Regions from separate parts of the Klebsiella planticola genome, predicted to be linked through region 2. Evidence: predicted binding sites of a transcription regulator. Region 2 holds the regulator's gene; each other region holds the start of a gene.
The links. Region 2 encodes LexA, which represses DNA repair genes until DNA is damaged. Its sites were predicted from a motif close to TNCTGTATGTACATACAGNA; they were not measured.
Positions count from the first base shown of each region.

Region 1: the regulator LexA is predicted to act here: its motif matches at 1,666-1,685, upstream of dinG (ATP-dependent DNA helicase DinG).
Region 3: the regulator LexA is predicted to act here: its motif matches at 3,172-3,191, upstream of uvrB (excinuclease ABC subunit UvrB).

Region 1 covers NZ_CP026047.1:3,427,583-3,432,461, reverse strand. Annotated here, with positions in the region: gene dinG (ATP-dependent DNA helicase DinG) at 1-1,652, opposite strand, end outside; gene rhlE (ATP-dependent RNA helicase RhlE) at 1,886-3,286, opposite strand; gene cecR (transcriptional regulator CecR) at 3,568-4,245, shown strand; gene hlyD (secretion protein HlyD) at 4,242-4,879, shown strand, end outside.
Region 2 covers NZ_CP026047.1:2,061,281-2,066,159, reverse strand. Annotated here, with positions in the region: gene dinF (MATE family efflux transporter DinF) at 1-1,010, opposite strand, end outside; gene lexA (transcriptional repressor LexA) at 1,079-1,687, opposite strand; gene MC50_RS09985 (diacylglycerol kinase) at 1,907-2,275, opposite strand; gene plsB (glycerol-3-phosphate 1-O-acyltransferase PlsB) at 2,405-4,828, shown strand.
Region 3 covers NZ_CP026047.1:3,405,734-3,410,612, forward strand. Annotated here, with positions in the region: gene bioF (8-amino-7-oxononanoate synthase) at 1-425, shown strand, start outside; gene bioC (malonyl-ACP O-methyltransferase BioC) at 409-1,164, shown strand; gene bioD (dethiobiotin synthase) at 1,157-1,879, shown strand; gene MC50_RS16470 (ABC transporter ATP-binding protein) at 1,821-2,543, opposite strand; gene uvrB (excinuclease ABC subunit UvrB) at 3,281-4,879, shown strand, end outside.

The sequences.
Region 1 (4,879 bases), 1.4 Mb from region 2:
AGGAAACGCTGCATCGCCCGCCCGCTGGCGAACAGCACCAGCATCCCGAGGTGCTTTTTACTTTCAACCTGCTCGCGGAAATAAGCCGCCATTTCAGCAATATGCTGCTCTTCGTTATCGATTAGCGGTTCATAGTGCATCTGCGGAATAACGATTTTGCCCTGCTCAACATGGTTAAAGGGGGAATCCAGCGCCACGAAACGATCGCCGGCCTTTTCTTTCAACCCGCTCATCTCCTGCAGGCGTGAAAAGCTGTTCAATGATCGCAGGGTGGCGGAGGTGACGACAATATGCGGCACGCTGCGCCACAGCAGCCTTTCCAGCTGGTCGCTGACGCGAATGCCGACGCAGTGAAACCAGATGTGCGTTTGACCGTCGCGCATATCGCGCGTCACCCATTTGGTGACCGGCGCGCCGGATGACTGCGCCAGCGACGCCAGCCGCCACAGCTTGCTCTGGCTTTCAAACATCCCCAGCGCACGGTTCATTTGCAGCAGAACCCGATGCAGACGTACCACGTCGTGGCTACCGGTTTTTTCCCCGAGGTCGTTAAGAAAGAGCTCCGCCAGCCCGCGCAGCATCTCGGTCAGTTTCGCCAGACGCTGGCAGATATCCATCACCTCCTGCGGCAACTCGCCCATCGGGAAACGATGCTCGGCTTCCTGGCCGGCCGGCATATAGAGATTAAGGATAGCGTTCAGCGAGGCGATCAGCTCATACAGCTCCTCACAGTGGCCACTCAGGCGCTCGGGATTGGCCAGCGGCGGCGTGGTTTTCGGCCGAAACTGCTCCATACAGGTCGCCACCAGCTTACTGAACAGATCCAGCTGTAGCCGGTACCATGGGGCGGTCATTTCCGCGCTCATTTCCAGCGCATCGCGCGCCACGTCCGGCAGATGATGGCCTTCATCGAGCACCAGCAGCAGGTTTTTCGGCTCGGGCAACACGGCTTCGCTCTCCATCGCCGCCATCACCAGCGCATGGTTCGCCACCACCACTTCCGCCTCCTGAATTTCTCGCCGGGCAACGAAGAACGGACATTCGCGATAGTAGTGGCAGTTGCGGTTGAGGCAGCTGGCTTTGTCGGTGCTCAGGCGACTCCAGAGCGCATCATCGACAGGTTTATCGGTGTGATCGCGCAGACCGTCCCAGCGGTAGCTGTCGAGGTCGGTTTTCAGCGTCGCGCACAGCTTCTGTTCAGCCTGATTATTCGGCGTGAGATCGTCATCGAGAAACGCCAGCAGATCCTGCTGCGTCGGTTCGGTGCTGGCCAGCGCCGTAAGGTTGCGTGGGCAAACGTAGCGCCCGCGGCCAAACGCGGCGGTAAAACGCAGATCGGGAATAATTTTGCGCAGCAACGGCAGATCCTTGCTGTAGATCTGATCCTGTAGCGCAACGTTGGCGGTGCTCACCACCAGGGTTTTCTGCTGCTCACGGGCGATAGCGATTCCGGGAATCAGGTATGACAGCGTCTTCCCGACGCCGGTGGGCGCCTCAATGGCCAGGTGTCGGCCTTCTTCCCCGGCAAGCGTTTTTGCCACATCGGCAATCATCTGCCGCTGTGGCGGACGGGGAATGAAATCCGGAATCTGTTCCTGAAGCGCCTTATACCAGGCGGCGATTTGCGCTTTTAGCGCAGCGGTCAAAGCCATGAGAAAACCTGAATACTGTATAAACAGCCACTATTGTGACACTTTTTGCCTGGCAGGAGGAATTACTTTCTGAGCAATGTGGAATGATGCTCGGGATTTATCAATGTACCGGCCGGGAATCACAGGGCACGCGAGGGAGGAACCCGGAGACAGCACGCTTGCTGCTTCCGGGTATCGTTGCGTCATCCGGGCAAAACGTCTTGCCCGGATGACGCATATATGGCGGGACGCGGTTACTCAGCGGCCGCAGGTTTACGCGGACGACGGCGGCGCTGTTGCTCGCCGGCCGGTTTCGCCTCGCCGATACGGCGTGAAGGCTTTGCCCCGGCTTTCGGCGCTTCGCCGTCGTTACGCCGCGGCGCCGACTGCTGGCTGCGCCCCTGCCCCTGGGCGTTACGTCCTTGTCCCTGACCGCTGCGGCCCTGGCTCTGGCCGCGACCGCCGCCACCGCTACGCTGCTGACGACCGTTTTGAATCGGCTCCGCTCTGATAGACGGATCCGGCGCATAGCCATCGACGGCGATGCGTGGAATCTCTTTTTTCAGCAGACGTTCGATATCATGCAGCAGTTTATGCTCGTCCACGCAGACCAGCGACAGCGCTTCACCGGTGGCGGCTGCGCGACCGGTACGGCCGATCCGGTGAACGTAATCTTCCGGTACGTTAGGCAGCTCGTAGTTGACGACGTGCGGCAGTTCTTCGATATCCAGACCACGCGCGGCGATATCCGTCGCCACCAGCACGCGAATACCGCCGGATTTAAAGTCGGCTAATGCCCGGGTACGCGCCCCCTGGCTCTTGTTGCCATGGATAGCCGCGCTGCGGATGCCGTCTTTATTCAGCTGCTCGGCCAGGTGGTTGGCGCCATGTTTGGTGCGGGTAAAGACCAGCACCTGCTGCCAGTTACCTTCACCGATCATCTGCGACAGCAGTTCCCGCTTACGTTTCTTATCAACGAAATGGACGTGTTGCGTCACCTGCTCGGAAGCGGTATTGCGGCGAGCCACTTCGATTTCCAGCGGGTTATGCAGCAGCTTTTCCGCCAGCGCTTTAATGTCGTCGGAGAAGGTCGCGGAGAACAGCAGGTTCTGGCGCTTCGCCGGAAGCTTCGCCAGCACGCGGCGAATATCATGAATAAAGCCCATATCCAGCATGCGGTCGGCTTCATCAAGCACCAGGATTTCAACCTTGTCCAGGCTGACGGCATTCTGATGTTCAAGATCCAGCAGGCGCCCAGGGGTGGCCACCAGAACATCGACGCCGCTGCGCAGCTTCATCATCTGCGGGTTAATGCTCACCCCGCCGAAGACCACCAGCGAGCGAATATTCAGGTATTTGCTGTAATCGCGAACGTTTTCGCCGATTTGTGCCGCCAGTTCACGCGTTGGCGTGAGTATCAGCGCGCGCACCGGACGACGGCCTTTAGCATGCGGCTCTTTCTGAATCAGATGCTGCAGGAGCGGCAGGGTAAAGCCTGCCGTTTTGCCGGTGCCGGTCTGGGCGCTGGCCATCAGATCGCGTCCCTGCAACACCGCAGGGATAGCCTGCTGCTGAATTGGGGTTGGCTCAAGGTAACCCTGCTCGGCGACAGCGCGCAGGATATCAGGGTTCAGGCCAAGGGAATCAAAAGACATAACAACTCCAAACCACCCCGGCCCGTGACAGGCGTAGTTTTCGGGGAGATTATTGCGAATAGAGATGGCAAAAACCACAATGCCATGAAGTGGCGCAGTCTAGCAGATTTTGTGACGCAGCGCATAAATATCCCCTCAGGGCCGCTGCGCCGGCTAATCCTCGTCACGCGCCGCTTGCAAAGAGTGATGCGAAATACGCAAAAGAGAGTATCCACTATTCTGGACAGTGACGCGAATTGGTCATACTCTTAATCAATCGATTGATTAATTTTTATCGTGCGATGACGACGACTCCTGTGACAACCAAAGGCGAACAAGCCAAAAGCCAGCTCATTGCCGCAGCCATCGCCCAGTTCGGCGAATACGGCCTGCACGCCACCACCCGCGATATTGCCGCGCAGGCCGGGCAAAATATCGCGGCGATCCCCTACTATTTTGGTTCCAAGGACGATCTCTATCTCGCTTGCGCCCAGTGGATTGCCGATTTTATCAGCCATAATTTTCGTCCGCATGCCGAAGCGGCGGAAACGCTGCTGGCGACAGCTTCGCCGGATAAGGCGGCGATTCGGGTTCTGATTCTGCGCGCCTGTCAGAATATGATTTTGCTGCTGACCCAGGATGACACGGTCAATTTGAGCAAATTCATCTCCCGCGAGCAGCTTTCTCCTACCCCGGCCTACCAACTCATCCACGGGCAGGTGATTGCGCCGCTCCATCGCTACCTGACCCGCTTAATCGGCGCCTTTACCGGCCTCGATGCCGATGACACGGCAATGATTCTGCACACCCACGCGCTGCTGGGAGAGATTCTGGCCTTCCGCCTTGGGCGGGAAACCATTTTGCTGCGCACCGGATGGACGCAGTTCGACGAAGAAAAAACTGAGCAAATTTACCAGGTTATCGCCTGCCATATTGATTTCGTTCTGCAAGGGTTATTGCAAAGGAGCCAGGGATCATGAAAAAACCCGTCATCATCGTTTTGTTCATACTGCTGCTGATTGCCGCATTCGGCGGCGGCTGGTGGTGGTATCAAAGCAGCCAGCAAAGGGAGTTGACTCTGTATGGCAACGTCGATATTCGTACCGTGAACATGAGCTTCCGCGTCGGCGGACGACTGGCATCGCTGAACGTTGATGAGGGCGATAAGATTCAGGCCGGGCAAATACTCGGCCAGCTGGATCGCGCCCCGTATGAGAACGCCTTACAGCAGGCTCAGGCGAATGTCTCCACCGCTCAGGCGCAGTATGATCTGATGATGGCTGGCTACCGGGCAGAAGAGATAGCCCAGGCCGCCGCCGCCGTCAAACAGGCGCAGGCCGCGTACGATTACGCGCAGAACTTTTACCAGCGCCAGCTGGGGCTGCGTCAGAACAGCGCCATCTCGGTGAACGATTTGGAAAACGCGCGCTCCTCCCGCGACCAGGCTCAGGCGACGCTAAAGTCCGCGCAGGACAAGCTGCGCCAGTATCGCGCCGGCAACCGGCCGCAGGAAATCGCCCAGGCCAAAGCCAGCCTTGAACAGGCGCAGGCGGCCCTGGCGCAGGCTAAACTCGACCTGCACGATACCACGCTTATCGCCCCTTCCGACGGCAC
Region 2 (4,879 bases):
GCGACAATCTGCTGTCCCGCCACGGCATAGGTCGCCGCAAAGGCCAGCGCCACCATTCCCGACTGACGGCAGGCCGCTCGCCAGACCTCAAGCAGCTGGCTACCGTCACGCGCGCCGTAAGCCTGCCCGGAGTGCGCTTCCACGGCATAAGCAAAACCATCCAGGGCATAGGCGGTAAAGGTCAACATGGTCATCAGGAGCGCGTTGACGGCAACGATCTCGCCGCCAAGACGAGCGCCGAAAACGGTCACCGCACCAAAGCAGAGCTGAAGCAGCAGAGAGCGCAGCATGATATCGCGATTGAGCGCCAGCAAGCGGCGCATATCTCCGCGCCACGCGCGCTTGAGCAGGGCAAATGACACACCGCGTAGCGCCAGCACGCGTCTTGCCATCAGCAGCCCGATGATAAAGGTGACATATTCGGCGGTGACCGTCGCCAGCGCGGCACCCTGCACGTTCAGATGCAGGCCCATCACCAGCCACAGATCGAGCACGATATTCAGCAGGTTGCCGACAATCAGCAAAATCACCGGCGCCCGGGCATACTGTACGCCCAACAGCCAACCGAGCAGCACCAGGTTTGCCAGCGATGCCGGCGCGCTCAGCCAGCGGATGTCGAGAAAGCGCCGCGCCTGCTCCAGCACCGCTTCATTGCCGCCAACAATATGCAACGCCAGATCGATAAGCGGGGTTCGGAAAAGCACAATCAGCAGGCCGGCACCTGTTGCCAGCCCCAGCGGCTGCACCAGCGCCCGCGCCAGGCGGAGAGGATCTTTTGCGCCAAAGGCCTGTGCCGTCAGTCCGGTGGTACTCATCCGCAGGAAAAGCAGCAGCATAAAGAGAAAACTGGTGGCCGTCGCGCCGACCGCGACACCGCCGAGGTAAACCGGGCTGTCGAGATGACCAATCACGGCGGTATCCACCAGTCCCAGCAGCGGAACGGTGATATTGGAGAAAATCATGGGTAGCGCCAGGCGCCACAGGGCCTTATCAGCGGCGTTAAAGAACATGAGAAAGAGCCTGACCGGGAGGAGACAGCGCAGCATCATGCATCAGACGATGCTGCGTGGGGAAGGTGTTACAGCCACTCACCGTTACGAATCACGCCAACGGCCAGCCCTTCAATAGTGAAATTTTGCTCGCGTAGATTCACCACGATAGGGGAAAATTCGCTGTTTTCTGGCAGGAGTTCGACGATGTTGCCCTGCTTTTTAAGACGCTTAACGGTGACCTCTTCGTCAATACGCGCCACGACAACCTGGCCGTTGCGTACATCCTGAGTTTTATGGACCGCCAGCAGATCGCCATCGAGAATACCGATATCTTTCATTGACATACCGCTAACCCGCAGCAAAAAGTCGGCATTCGGCTTGAACATCGCCGGATCGACCTGGAAGTGGCCTTCGATATGCTGCTGAGCCAGCAGCGGCTCACCGGCCGCCACGCGTCCAATCAACGGTAGACCTGGTTCTTCTTCCGTCAGCAGGCGAATCCCCCGGGAGGCGCCGGAGATAATCTCGATCGCGCCCTTACGCGCCAGCGCTTTCAGGTGTTCTTCCGCCGCGTTTGGGGAACGGAACCCCAAGCGCTGAGCAATTTCCGCACGCGTCGGCGGCATGCCCGTCTGGCTGATGTGATCCCGAATGAGATCAAACACCTCTTGCTGCCTGGTCGTTAACGCTTTCATCCCGCCCCCTGGGTGTATATACAGTTATGCTGTGAGTATATACAGCTAACGGTGATTTTGGAATCAAATTTCACACAAAAATCAGGAGATTCTTTCCATTTTGCGTCCCCGATAGCCCATGGCGCCAGGGGTGATTGTCGCCGGCCGGGCAAAAGCTCATCGGGTTCGCCCGATCGCCGGGAAGACATCGCAAAGCGGAATATCTCACCACGTGGCCGCTCAGTGATAGCGAGCCCACAGTAAGAGCGCCCAGGTGATCAGCGCGATCGCAATGGCCAGCAGCACCGCCGCAGACCCCATATCTTTCGCCCGACCGGACAGCTCATGATGTTCCGGGCCAATACGGTCCACCACCGCCTCAATCGCGCTATTAAGAATTTCGACTATCATCACTATCAGGACCGAGCCTATCAGCAGCACACGCGTGATGGCGTCGACGTCCAGCCAGCAGGCGATCGCTACAGCAACAATGGCGGCGATGCCTTCTTGACGAAATGCGGCCTCATTTATCCATGCCGCACGGAACCCTTTCCAGGAATAACCTGCCGCTTTAATGATTCGGGTTAACCCAGTGGTATTATTGGCCATCAAAAGAACCTTTTTATGTAAATGACGTCAATGAGTGTACGCGTTTGCCGCGTGGCAACGGAAATTTTGCGCGCTTTCTGTTATTCTTGCCGCGCATTTGCATGATTAACCAGAGGCTTCACATCGTTTATGTCCGGCTGGCAACGAATTTACTATAAATTACTGAATTTACCATTACGGGTGCTGGTAAAAAGCAAGTCTATTCCCGCAGAACCTGCTCAGGAATTAGGGCTGGATACCTCGCGTCCTATCATGTACGTCCTGCCTTATAATTCAAAGGCGGACCTGCTGACCCTGCGCGCTCAGTGCCTGGAGCACGATTTACCCGATCCGCTTGAACCGCTGGAAATCGACGGCGCGCTGCTGCCGCGCTACGTCTTTATCCACGGCGGCCCGCGCGTCTTTACCTACTACGCGCCGAAAGAAGAGTCGATTAAGCTGTTCCACGACTACCTGGATCTGCACCGCAACCATCCTGACCTGGACGTGCAAATGGTGCCGGTGTCGGTGATGTTTGGGCGTGCGCCTGGGCGCGAAAAAGGCGAAGTTAACCCGCCGCTGCGCATGCTGAATGGCATTCAGAAGTTCTTCGCCGTTCTGTGGCTGGGACGCGACAGCTTTGTCCGTTTCTCGCCGCCGGTTTCTCTGCGCAGAATGGCCACCGAACACGGCACCGATAAAATTATCGCCCAGAAGCTGGCCCGCGTCGCGCGTATGCACTTCGCCCGCCAGCGTCTGGCAGCCGTCGGCCCACGTCTGCCGGCGCGTCAGGACCTGTTCAATAAGCTGCTGGCATCCAAAGCCATCGCCCGCGCGGTAGAAGATGAAGCGCGCAGCAAGAAAATCTCCCATGAGAAGGCGCAGCAAAACGCCATCGCGCTGATGGAAGAGATCGCCGCGAACTTCTCTTATGAGATGATTCGCCTGACCGACCGCGTTCTCGGTTTTACCTGGAACCGTCTCTATCAGGGGATCAACGTCCACAACGCCGAGCGCGTACGTCAGTTGGCCCATGAAGGGCACGAGATTGTCTACGTACCGTGCCATCGTAGCCATATGGACTACCTGCTGCTCTCCTACGTGCTGTATCACCAGGGGCTGGTGCCGCCGCATATTGCCGCCGGTATCAACCTGAACTTCTGGCCAGCAGGCCCCATTTTCCGCCGCGGTGGCGCATTCTTTATTCGTCGTACCTTTAAGGGCAATAAGCTCTATTCAACGGTGTTCCGCGAATATCTCGGCGAGTTGTTCAGCCGGGGTTACTCCGTGGAGTACTTCGTTGAAGGGGGCCGCTCGCGTACCGGCCGTCTGCTGGATCCGAAAACCGGTACCCTGTCGATGACCATCCAGGCCATGCTGCGCGGCGGGACCCGACCGATCACGCTGGTGCCTATCTACATCGGTTACGAGCACGTGATGGAAGTGGGCACCTACGCCAAAGAGCTGCGCGGTGCGACGAAAGAAAAAGAGAGTCTGCCGCAGATGCTGCGCGGCCTGAGCAAGCTGCGTAACCTCGGTCAGGGCTATGTTAACTTTGGCGAACCTCTGCCGCTGATGACTTACCTGAACCAGCATGTTCCGGAATGGCGTGAGTCTATCGATCCGATCGAAGCGGTTCGCCCATCGTGGCTGACGCCGACGGTCAACAATATTGCTTCCGACCTGATGGTGCGCATCAACAACGCCGGCGCGGCCAACGCCATGAACCTGTGCTGCACCGCGCTGCTGGCCTCTCGTCAGCGCTCGTTGACCCGCGAACAGCTGACGCAACAGCTGGAGTGCTACCTCGATCTGCTGCGCAACGTACCGTACTCCCCGGATGCGACCACGCCGACGGCCTCCGCCAGCGAGCTGATTGACCACGCGCTGAAGATGAATAAGTTCGAGGTCGAGAAAGATACCATCGGCGATATCATCATTCTGCCGCGCGAGCAGGCGGTGCTGATGACCTACTACCGCAACAACATCGCCCATATGCTGATGCTGCCGTCGCTGCTGGCGGCGATCATTACCCAGCATCGTCGTATCACCCGCGCGGAAGTGCTGCGTCACGTTGAGATGTTCTATCCGCTGCTGAAGGCCGAGCTATTCCTGCGCTGGGAAAAAGCAGAGCTGGCTGGCGTCATCGATGCCCTGGCGGCGGAAATGCAGCGTCAGGGGCTGATTGTCCTGAGCGATGAGGCAATCAGCATCAATCCGTCCCACTCCCGTTCCTTGCAGCTGCTGGCCGCAGGCGCGCGCGAGACGCTCCAGCGCTACGCCATTACCTTCTGGCTGCTGAGCGCGAACCCGTCCATCAACCGCAGTTCTCTGGAGAAAGAGAGCCGCACGGTGGCGCAGCGTCTGTCGGTGCTGCACGGTATCAACGCGCCGGAGTTCTTCGATAAAGCGGTATTCAGTACGTTAGTGCTGACGCTGCGCGATGAGGGCTATATCAGCGACACCGGCGATGCTGAGCCGGCAGAGACGCTGAAGGTCTACCAGATGCTGGCCGATCTGATTACGTCGGATGTGCGCTTGACGATTGAAAGCGTCACGCAGGATGAAGCGTAACGACTGAGACAGGCTTTCCTCTCCCCCGGCTATGGCGTTTGCGCCGCATGC
Region 3 (4,879 bases), 1.3 Mb from region 2:
TCCTGTGCGACGAGGCGCTGGCGGACTATCTGCTGCAGTTTGCCCGCCATCTGATTTACAGCACCGCCATGCCGCCGGCCCAGGCGGTAGCGCTGAGCGCCGCACTGGCGGTGATCCGCAGCGACGACGGCCAGCAGCGGCGGGAAAAACTGGCCATCCGCGTGGCGCAATTTCGCGCCGGCATGGCCGGTTTCCCGGGGGAACTGAGCGCCTCGACCAGCGCGATTCAGCCGCTGATCGTTGGCGACAATACGCGGGCGTTGCAGCTGGCGGCGCGCCTGCGTGAGCAGGGCTGCTGGGCAACGGCCATTCGTCCGCCGACGGTGCCGGCAGGCAGCGCGCGGCTGCGCCTGACGCTGACCGCAGCCCATGAGTCGACTGATATTACCCGTCTGCTGGAGGTGCTGCATGGCGGCGGTGAATAAACGGGCGGTGGCTGCGGCCTTTGGCCGGGCGGCCAGCCACTATTCGCAACACGATGCGCTGCAGCGTTACAGCGCCGAACTGCTGCTGCGTCAGCTCCATGGCCGCGCCTTTTCAGCGGTGCTCGACGCCGGCTGCGGACCCGGCAGCATGAGTCGCTACTGGCGTGAGGCCGGCAGTCATGTGACGGCGCTCGATCTCTCGGTTGAGATGCTGGCGCAGGCCCAGCGCGACGAGTGCGCGCATCGTTATCTTGCTGGGGATATTGAGTCGCTGCCGCTGGCCGATGCCTGCGTCGATCTGGCGTGGAGCAATCTGGCGGTGCAGTGGTGCGAGAGTCTGGCCGGCGCGCTCGACGAGCTGTGCCGGGTGGTGCGCCCCGGCGGTCGGGTGGCGTTCAGCACCTTGCTGGCCGATTCGCTTCCCGAGCTGAATCAGGCCTGGTGCACCATCGACAGACATCCCCATGCCAACCGTTTTCTCAGCGAACAGGCGGTGCGCGAGGCGCTGGCCGGGCGGCGAGCCGTTGGCGAGGTTCACGCCGTCAGCCTGCCCTTTGCCGATGCCCTGAGCGCGATGCGTTCGCTCAAAGGGATTGGGGCAACACACTTGCATCAGGGGCGCAGCGCGGCGCCGTTGAGCCGGGGAAAACTGCGTCAGCTGCAGCTGGCCTGGCCAAAACAGCAGGGCCAGTGCCCGCTGACGTATCATCTTTTTACAGGAGTCATTGCACGTGACTAAACGTTTTTTCGTCACCGGAACCGACACTGAAGTCGGTAAGACGGTCGCCAGCTGCGCCCTGTTGCAGGCGGCAAGGCTGTCAGGCCTGAAGTGCGCGGGCTATAAACCGGTCGCTTCCGGAAGTGAGTTGACGGCGCTCGGGCTGCGTAACGATGATGCGCTGGCACTCCAGCGTAATAGCGGGGTGGCGCTGAGCTATGCGCAGGTTAACCCCTTTACCTTCGCCGAACCGACCTCACCGCATATCGTGAGCGCGGAGGAGGGGCGGCCGATTACGGGCGATGCGCTTTCTGCCGGGCTTCGTGAACTGGAGACGCTGGCGGAATGGGTGCTGGTGGAGGGGGCGGGGGGCTGGTTTACGCCGCTCTCCGCGACGCTGAGTTTTGCCGACTGGGTTCGCGACGAACAGCTGCCGGTCATTCTGGTGGTCGGCATTAAACTCGGCTGCATCAACCACGCGCTGCTGACGGCCCAGGCGGTACGTCAGGCCGGGCTGCCGCTGGTGGGCTGGATTGCAAACGACATCCAGCCGCCGGGTAAACGCCATGCAGAATATCTGGCGACCCTCAACGATCGACTTGCGGCTCCGTTGCTGGGTGAGATCCCATGGCTGGCGGACGCGTCGCGGCGTGAGGATCTCGGCCAGTACCTGGATCTCAGCGCGCTGGATCGGGCGTCATCCACTGTGCCAGCAGCGGTTCATCCAGCTGGATAACGCGGCCTTGCGCCACGTTACGCCCGCGATGCAGCAGGCAAAAACGGTCCGCTACCCGGCGAATAAACGGCAGGTGCTGTTCGGCAAGCAGCACCGTTAAGCCGATGTCGCGGTTCAGGCGCACCAGCAGGTCACCCAGCTTATGCACGAAGTGCTGTCCGCTGCCGCGCGAAGGCTCATCAAGAATCAGCAGACGCGGCCGGACAACCAGCGCTCTCGCCAGCGCCAGCTGGTACTGGTCATCTTCTGACAACATGGCGGCTTTATGCTGACGTCGTCCGTAGAGATCCGGAAAAAAATCGTAAATCTCCCCCTTGACGGCGACGCCCGGGTTTCCTCCGGCGGCCAGCGCAATATGCAGATTCTCCTCGACGCTCAGTTGAGAAAAGATCCGCCTGTCCTGCGGGACATAGCCGATGCCAATAATCGAACGGGAATGGGCGGAGAGCGGCGTGATATCGCAGGGCGGCGAACCGACGTCATGCCAGGTCATACTGCCGCTGGCGACCGGAAGATGCCCGGTAATGCAGTTCACCAGCGTGGTTTTGCCCATCCCCTGGAGTCCCATCACACAGGTGCACTCCCCCGGCTGAAGTTCAAGGTCGACATTCCATAGCGTGTGCTGATTTCCGTAGTACTGATTGACTGCGCGTAGACTCAACATAGACGTTTTCTCCTGTTTGGGGATAGCGGGCGACATGAAGATTCTGCAAATCTCTTGCCAGGAAAAAGAAGTTTCGGTTTTTTCCCGTATGGGCAGCTGCGGCGGGGCGGGGTGAAGGCGGGCCAGCGAGGCGGTTGCACTCTCCCGGTGCTAACGGGTATGAAAAATGGTGCAGAAAGCAACAAAAAGGCAGGCACCCTTAGCTGATAAATATCAAAAATAATTCGATAATTTTTTTTAGGCGGTCGATTTTCACCGCCGGTCGATTTCTGCGGGGTGGCAGAAGCCATGGCCTGCAGACACTTATCCACTATTCCTGTGGATAACCTTGTGTATTAGAGTTAGAGAACTTGCGGTAAGCTAGAGATTACGCGGCCTGCGGCTGAATTGGCGCGAAACCCATCTTTTGTTTAATATCATTAAATATCAATTAGTTGAATAAAAGCAATGGCTGTAAGGAAAGTGTCACCTGATGCCATAAAAGATTCACCACCTTGCTTGACAAATGTTAAATGATAAATTTTTTTGGGGATAACCCTACTGTCTGGCGGATTATTCTGCAGGATGGTCTTTTTTTACCCCAAAACGACGCGCATGCCGACCATTTCAGGAACAAACGATAATCTAACACTGTTTTTATATCCAGTATTATTTATTGGCAAAAATGAGCGTGAAGGGTAGAATTAAACACCTGCCGCATATCACCAGGCGCTTCATCCTTCTTCAGGGCCAGACATATGAGTAAAACGTTCACGCTGCATTCCGCATTCCGTCCTTCTGGCGACCAGCCGGAAGCTATCCGACGCCTGGAAGAGGGGCTGGAAGATGGTCTGGCGCACCAAACGCTGCTGGGGGTGACCGGGTCGGGTAAGACGTTCACCATTGCTAACGTTATCGCCGATCTCCAGCGTCCGACGATGGTGCTGGCGCCGAATAAGACCCTGGCGGCGCAGCTGTACGGCGAAATGAAAGAGTTCTTCCCGGACAATGCGGTGGAATATTTCGTCTCCTACTACGATTACTATCAGCCTGAAGCCTACGTGCCGAGCTCAGACACCTTCATCGAGAAGGATGCGTCGGTGAACGAGCATATCGAGCAGATGCGTCTGTCGGCGACCAAAGCGCTGCTTGAGCGGCGCGATGTGGTGGTGGTGGCTTCAGTATCGGCTATCTACGGTCTGGGCGACCCGGATCTCTACCTGAAGATGATGCTGCATCTGACCACCGGCATGCTGATCGACCAGCGGGCGATTTTGCGCCGCCTGGCGGAGCTGCAGTATACCCGTAACGATCAGGCCTTCCAGCGCGGCACCTTCCGCGTGCGCGGTGAAGTGATCGACGTCTTCCCGGCGGAATCCGACGATATTGCGCTGCGTATCGAGCTGTTCGATGAAGAGGTTGAGCGGCTGTCGCTGTTCGATCCGCTTACCGGTCAGGTTGAATCGACGATTCCGCGCTATACCATCTACCCGAAAACGCACTACGTGACGCCACGCGAGCGCATCGTGCAGGCGATGGAAGAGATTAAAGTCGAGCTCGCCGACAGGCGGAAGGTGCTGCTGGAGAACAACAAGCTGCTGGAAGAGCAGCGTCTGAGCCAGCGTACTCAGTTCGACCTCGAAATGATGAACGAGCTCGGCTACTGCTCCGGTATCGAAAACTACTCGCGCTATCTTTCCGGGCGCGGGCCGGGCGAACCGCCACCGACGCTGTTTGACTACCTGCCGGCGGATGGACTGCTGGTGATCGACGAATCCCACGTCACCATTCCGCAAATCGGCGGCATGTACCGCGGCGACCGGGCGCGTAAAGAGACGCTGGTGGAGTACGGCTTCCGTCTGCCGTCGGCGCTGGATAACCGCCCGCTGAAGTTCGAAGAGTTTGAGGCGCTGGCGCCGCAGACCATTTACGTCTCAGCGACGCCGGGTCCTTATGAGCTGGATAAATCCGGCGATGAGGTGGTCGATCAGGTGGTACGTCCGACCGGGCTGCTTGACCCGCTGATCGAAGTGCGTCCGGTGGCGACTCAGGTCGATGACCTGCTGTCGGAAATTCGCATCCGCGTCGCCATCAACGAGCGGGTGCTGGTCACCACCCTGACCAAACGCATGGCGGAAGATTTAACCGAGTATCTGGAAGAGCACGGCGAACGCGTGCGCTACCTGCACTCCGATATCGATACCGTAGAGCGTATGGAGATCATCCGCGACCTGCGGCTGGGCGAGTTCGATGTTCTGGTCGGTATCAACCTGCTGCGTGAAGGGCTGGATATGCCGGAAGTGTCGCTGGTGGCAATTCTGGATGCCGATAAAGAGGGCTTCCTGCGTTCCGAACGC